Regions from separate parts of the Arthrobacter senegalensis genome, predicted to be linked through region 2. Evidence: predicted binding sites of a transcription regulator. Region 2 holds the regulator's gene; each other region holds the start of a gene.
The links. The regulator LexA, encoded in region 2, represses DNA repair genes until DNA is damaged. The targets are predictions, from matches to a motif close to TCGAACANNTGTTCGA.
Positions count from the first base shown of each region.

Region 1: AC5RVG_RS03130 (HNH endonuclease signature motif containing protein) is a predicted target of LexA. The motif match lies at 1,326-1,341, and genes of this name have one in related genera.
Region 3: ruvA (Holliday junction branch migration protein RuvA) is a predicted target of LexA. The motif match lies at 1,141-1,156, and genes of this name have one in related genera.

Region 1 is NZ_JBNHGZ010000001.1:689,385-691,649, reverse strand. It holds gene AC5RVG_RS03135 (RHS repeat-associated core domain-containing protein) at 1-143, shown strand, start outside; gene AC5RVG_RS03130 (HNH endonuclease signature motif containing protein) at 1,355-2,265, shown strand, end outside.
Region 2 is NZ_JBNHGZ010000004.1:31,371-33,635, forward strand. It holds gene AC5RVG_RS13065 (histidinol-phosphate transaminase) at 1-97, opposite strand, end outside; gene AC5RVG_RS13070 (LysM peptidoglycan-binding domain-containing protein) at 170-523, opposite strand; gene lexA (transcriptional repressor LexA) at 820-1,569, shown strand; gene AC5RVG_RS13080 (ATP-dependent DNA helicase) at 1,681-2,265, opposite strand, start outside.
Region 3 is NZ_JBNHGZ010000003.1:503,745-506,009, reverse strand. It holds gene AC5RVG_RS12485 (YebC/PmpR family DNA-binding transcriptional regulator) at 1-473, shown strand, start outside; gene ruvC (crossover junction endodeoxyribonuclease RuvC) at 500-1,060, shown strand; gene ruvA (Holliday junction branch migration protein RuvA) at 1,225-1,860, shown strand; gene ruvB (Holliday junction branch migration DNA helicase RuvB) at 1,862-2,265, shown strand, end outside.

The DNA.
Region 1 (2,265 bases), on a different contig from region 2:
ACAACCCTGACACTGGACGTTTCGCCCAGCAGGACACCCTCGACACTCCCCTCGAGCGGGGTCGCCGCTTCCATTGCCCTCGGATTGGGCACTCTGAGCGGGGGATGGGGGACCGTCATTCCTCGGAGCCAGTTGCGCGCTGAGCGTTACTACAGGTATTTTTTGCAGAATTTAGTAACGGACAACCCAGCAGACGCCATGAGCATAGAAATGGTCTGAACTATCTTGCTTTCCTCGGAGACTTGGCGCGGATAGGTAACGCCCTTCGTTAGATTGGAGTGACAATGTTCCCGAAAAGAGGGCAGGTCTGGACTTACCGTGAAAGAGGGCGATTCCTTACTCTCATGATGGGCATACCGCTAGTCCTGATGCTGGTTGCTGGCATCTACTTCATGATTACTGAGTCGAATTGGACACTCATCCTCGTAACCATACTTGGCCTCATGTTTTTGGCTATGTTCTTATTCGACAGCGAACGCAAGCATCGTGGAGAACCTTGAATTGGGCGCCGAACGCGAACCGGCCCTGGTTTCGAACATGGCCGTCTGGGAACCCTCGCATCTGTAGTGGGAGCCGTCGGAGGGCTGGGTGTGTGTGGGCATTGGGTTACACAACTTATGAGGACTCGTGATGAAACTAAGAGTTGCCGTTATCACTCCCGCCCTCGTACTGATGCTTGCGATGTGTGGTTCTTCTGGCAACGGCCGCCTTCGTCCTGACGATGACGGCCCTGGCACTGACCGTGCCTTCGGATCTGCTGCCCCTTCTTTTAATCGCCACGATCGTCGCAGCGGTTGCGGCGGGGGGTGACTGCACTCCTTCTGGAGCGCCGGTCGAGGCAGTAACGTGCGGCTCCGGGTGCGGCCGCGGCTGGAACGGGAGTGGGATGAGCGTGACCCCTACTCCGGCTGAGCGGAGATGGATCCAAGCTTCTTTTTATCGGATCAGGCCTGCGATCTAGAGGGGCACTGCCTACAGGATGGTAGAGAGATTGCAGACCATTTCCTCATCGTCACCCCTAAGATTACGTACCGCCCTTGTCGGATTCCGCCGCGCTGCCGAAAGGCGCGCCCGGTCCCGGAAACGTTCACACGTGAGCATTCCGACGGTCACAGGGGATGACCCTCCGGTTGCGGTCCGCCTTCCCGGAGCTGCGAAATGATTACCACCGAAGTGCAGCTGCCCGACGGTTCGCGGGCAGCTGCAGCGGCCGCCTGCACCGTTCGCAGGCGGCCGCTTTTTCTTTGCCGCGAAATCAAAGCTCGTGCACCAGTTGCTTGAGTGGCGTGCCACTACTCCTACACATTGGCGCCTTTTGATGGCTATCGAATCTGTGTACGAATAAAATTGTGGTATGGCTCTTGCACCGTTGGAACGCACCGGGGAGATGGAAGCATCTCTGGCTCAGGCGTGTGTGCTGCTGCAGGATGTTGCCGACCGTTTTCCCGCGGAGTCGGGGTCCCTGCGTACCCGGGACCTGGTCAATACGGTGGCGGCGGTCGAGGGTGTTTCGAAGCTCGTGGAGTTCCTGCAGGCGGTCGGCGCCCACGCGGTGGAGCGGGCGGACATCGCCGCCACCGGGGAACATGCGACGGCAGGACTCGGAGCAAGCGCCGGGGCCGGGGCGGAGGCGGGTGCCGTCGCGTCGGTCACCGCGGGGGCGGGGGAGTGGGCGGACCCGGTGGCGGCGATCAGCACCGGGAGCGTGGACGCAGCGGCCCCGGAGGGGTCCGGGTCCAAGCGGGTGCGGCGCGGCCGCAAGACGGAGTTCGCGAACACGGCGGAGTATCTGCGCTCCCGGTTGGGGATCGGGATTGTGGAGGCGCGGCGCCGGCTGCGGGTGGGCAAGGCGATCGCCGCGCCGGTGCGGTTGGACGGGGAGCCGGGTGCGCCGGCGTTGCCGGTTTTGGCCGAGGCCATGGCCGGCGGTGAGGTCAGCGGCCAGGTCGCGGCCTTGGTGGTTGATTCCCTGGACCGGGCCCGCCACGCCGGTAGCCCGGAGGCGTTGCAGGCGATGGAAGCGTCGCTGGTCCGACAGGCCGCGGACGCCGACGCGGACACCCTGGTGATGGTGGCCAGAACGTGGGAAACCGCCGTCGACCAGGACGGTGCCGAACCGTCCGAGGAGGAACTGCGGGCCCGGCAGGGCATGTTCTACCGCGGCCGGCGCCGCGGGCTGCACCAGTTCGTCATCAACACCACCGACGCCCAGTACGAAGCCCTCGCCACCGTGATGAACAGCGCCGCGAACCCAAGGATCCGCCC
Region 2 (2,265 bases):
GGACGGGAACCTCCAGCTGGGGCGCACCATAGGGCTCCAGGCCCCGGAGATTTTCCCGCAACGGCAGGCGGTTCAGGCGTTCTAACTGCTCACTCACCGATCCAGTTTAAGCTTCGGCCCGCCCGGGGCAGGAATCGGGCGGGCCGAAGCAGCTCATATTACGGCTGCCTCAGCGCGCGGACGGGACCAGCAGCTGCTGCCCGGCGTGGACGATGTCCCCCTGCAGGCCGTTCAATTGCGCGATCTCGAAAATGACATCGTGGGGGTTGCGGTCCGGCGCGGACTGCACTGCTATGTCCCACAGTGACTGGCCGCTGCCGACCGTGACGGTCGCCGCCGGCCCCGGCCCCAGCCCCCCGGCGGCGGCCATTGCCGGAGCAGTGAAGAAACCGATCAGGGTCAGGGCTGCGGCCGCGGCGAGCATCAGCGGCAGGCCGATCAGCAACAAACGGCCGCGGCGGGTCAGCCGCAGGCCTGTGCTGGTACGAAGGCCGGCGGGCTGCGGTGCGAGCTGGGCGGACATGGTGCCACCTTTCCGATATTCGATCTATTTCGGCTGGTTTCGATCGTCTTGCAACGGTATTCGAACGTATCTTCGAATACGTCTTCTACAGTTTTAGCACTGGTGATCGAACATTGTCGAGACTCAGTCGAACAAATGTTTGAAATTCGCTACCGCCTCGCCTAGCGTTGTAAGCGTCGGGCGGCAGTAAGAGCAGTGCATCAGCCGCCACCGACAAAACAGTTGAGACAACAGTCCATGTGCGGTTCCGCTACGGCGCCGGCGCAGGGACCACTACGGGGAGACCGGGGCCGGACATGTCGGAAGAGACCACCACCACTGCCGGAGCGAAGCGACGCGGCCGGCCCGTCAAAGTGGGGCGCAGCCTGACGCCGAGGCAGAAGAAGATCCTGGAAACCATCCAGCGCTCCGTCATGTCCCACGGATACCCTCCGTCCATGCGCGAGATCGGTGACACGGTCGGTCTGGCAAGCCTGTCCAGCGTCACGCACCAGTTGGCCCAACTGGAGAAGATGGGCTACATCAGGCGCGACCCCAAGCGTCCCCGTGCCATGGAAATCCTGACCCCGCTGACACTCGAGCACGGGGGTGTGGAAATCGTCGGAGTTGATGAACCGCAACAGCTGCGCAGCTCCAGCGGCGTCGCCGTATCCGAGCTGACCACGTCATCCGACACGGCGATGGTGCCGCTGGTGGGAAGGATCGCAGCGGGCGGGCCGATCCTGGCGGACCAGGCGGTCGAGGACGTCATGCCCCTGCCGCGGCAACTGGTGGGACACGGCGAGTTGTTCATGCTCAGGGTCTCGGGCGATTCCATGATCGATGCGGCCATCTGTGACGGCGACTGGGTCGTGGTCCGCCAGCAGCACACGGCCGAGAACGGCGACATCGTGGCGGCACTGCTCGACGACGAAGCAACGGTCAAGACCTTCCGGCAGCGCGACGGCCACACCTGGCTGTTGCCGCAGAATACCCAGTACGAACCGATTCTTGGCGACCACGCAACCATCATGGGCAAGGTTGTCTCGGTGATGCGGGCCCTCTGACGCGCCCGGTCTCCCCGGTCCGCGCTGCAGCCACCCCGGGATCCCCTGCCCGCACGGGCGGTCCCCGCGCAGGGCCCCGCTCGCTCCGGAACGGGCGTGCCCCCAACCCGTTCAGGCTGAGGCCGTAGCCAGCCTTTCCAAGACCTGGCGGGCCGTGGCGCCGTCCTTGGTACTCCAGAAGGGCGGCAGGGCGCTGCGGAGGAAACTCCCGTAGCGCGCCGTCGCCAGCCGGGAGTCCAACACGGCCACCACTCCACGGTCGTTTGACGCGCGGATCAGCCTGCCGGCTCCCTGGGCCAGCCGCACGGCCGCATGGGTCGCCGAGACCGTCATGAAACCGTTTCCCCCGGACTGCGCCACGGACCGGGTTCGGGCAGTCGTGAGCGGGTCATCCGGCCGGGGGAACGGAATCCGGTCGATGACCACGAGCCGGCACGCGGAACCGGGAACGTCGACGCCCTGCCAGAGCGTCATGGTGCCGAACAGGCAGGTGTCGGGCTCTTCGGCGAATTGGCGGACCAGCGCGCCCATCGACGATTCGCCCTGGCACAGGATGGTCAGGTCGGTGCGCCCGCGCAACTCGGCCGCGGCTTCTTCTGCCGCACGCCGCGAGGAGAACAGGCCCAGGGCGCCGCCGCGCGAGGCCAGCAGCAGCTCCTCGAGTTCATCGAGCTGTTCCGGGCTGGTGCCCCGGCC
Region 3 (2,265 bases), on a different contig from region 2:
GCTCCGCTGTGCTAATCGAGTGCCTCACCGACAACAAGAACCGGGCCGCCTCGGAGGTTCGCCTGGCCATCACCCGCAACGGCGGCACCATTGCCGACCCGGGGTCGGTGTCCTACATGTTCTCCCGCAAGGGCGTGGTGGCCCTGCCCAGGAACGAACTCACGGAAGACGACCTTCTGATGGCGGTGCTCGAAGCCGGCGCGGAGGAAGTCAAGGAGCAGGGCGACAACTTCGAGGTCCACGCCGATCCCACGGACCTGCGCGCCGTCGTGGCCGCACTGGAAGAAGCCGGCATCGAATACGAAACCGACGAGATCGAGTTCGTGTCCTCGATGGCCGTGGAGCTCGACGCGGACGCGGCCCGGAAGTTCATGAAGCTGGTGGATGCCCTCGAGGACCTGGACGACGTCCAGAACGTCTACTCCAACGCCGACATCAGCGCGGACGTCCTCGCCGAAATCGAGAACGACTGACACCGGTCCGGCCGTCGGCGCCCGTCATGCGCGTGCTGGGAGTGGACCCGGGCCTGACCCGCTGCGGCCTGGGCGTGGTCGATGTTGAACCGAACCGGCGCTCCTCCCTTGTGGACGTCGGTGTGGTGGGGACCACCCCGGACATGGCGCTGGAGCTGCGCCTGCTGAAGATTGCCGACGCGATCGACGAATGGCTCGACGCGCACACCCCGGACGTGCTCGCCGTCGAACGCGTCTTCAGCCAGACCAATGTCAGTACCGTGATGGGCACCGCGCAGGCATCCGGGGTGGTCATCGCGGCGGCAGCACGCCGCGGGATCGCCGTCGCGCTGCACACGCCCACCGAGGTGAAAGCGGCGGTCACCGGCAACGGGCAGGCGGACAAAGCCGCCGTGACCAAGATGGTGACCCGGATCCTTCGGCTGGACACCCCGCCGCGCCCGGCCGATGCCGCGGACGCCCTGGCGCTGGCCATCACCCATGCCTGGCGCGGCGGAGCTGCGAGACCGGCTGCAGGCGGCGGGATGACGACGGCGCAGCGGCTCTGGGCGGAGGCCGAAGCGAAGGCCAAGCGCACCCGCCGCTGACGTGGGGCCGGCGGCGGCCGCCGGAACCGGTGCCACGGTGTGGCGGTGGCCGGCAATGTCCGTGCTGCCCCGTAAGCTATTCGTAGATATGTTCGGACAATCCGCCGCCGTGCTGCCCGCGGGGCGGACTCCGGGCCGCAGTGCCGGAATTGGGAGTTGAGTTCATGATTAGCTCGTTGCGCGGCGTCGTCGCCCACGTGGGATTGCAATCGGCCGTGATCGACGTCAACGGATTCGGCATGCTCGTCCAGGCGACGCCGCAGACCTTGGGCACGCTGTTCGTGGGGCGGGAGGCCGAACTGGCCACCACCATGATTGTGCGCGAAGACTCCATGACGCTGTTCGGCTTCGAGGACGCAGCGCAACGGGAAGTTTTTGAAACCCTCATCTCGGTCAGCGGGGTCGGCCCGAGGCTGGGCCTGGCGGCGCTGTCGGTGCACTCGCCCGAGGCGCTGAGGGTTGCCGCCGCGGAGGGGGACAGCAAGGCGTTCACCAAGGTTCCGGGCATCGGGCCGAAGCTCGCCGGCCGGATCGTGCTCGAGCTGGCCGGGAAGCTGATCCCCACCGGCGAGCAGGCCCCCCAGCAGAAGGGCGGCTGGAAGGGACAGGTGCAGGAGGCCCTGGCCGGCCTGGGCTGGTCCGAGAAGGACGCCGCCGCGGCGGTGGACACCACCGCCGAGGAAAATCCGGAGGCGGCAGCGGCAGGCAACGTGGGCGACTTGCTGCGGCTGACCCTGCGCAGGCTCGGCCAGGACGGCGCCCGGACCGGCGCGTCCCGGCGGACCGCGGGAGTGAACTAGCGTGGCGGAGGATTCCGAGAACAACCGGCTGGTCGCCAACACGTCGGAAACCGAAGAACGGGCGATCGAATCGGCGCTGCGCCCCAAGAACCTGGACGATTTCGTGGGCCAGACCCGGGTCCGCCAGCAGCTGTCGCTGGTGCTGGAGGCGTCCCGGATCCGCGAACGGACAGCCGACCATGTCCTGCTGTCCGGCCCGCCCGGACTGGGCAAGACCACGCTGGCCATGATCATCGCCGCGGAAATGAACGCGCCGCTGCGCATCAGCTCCGGACCGGCGATCCAGCACGCGGGCGACCTGGCGGCGATCCTGTCGTCGCTGACCGAAGGGGAGATCTTCTTCCTGGATGAGATCCACCGGATGTCGCGGCCGGCAGAGGAAATGCTCTACATGGCGATGGAGGA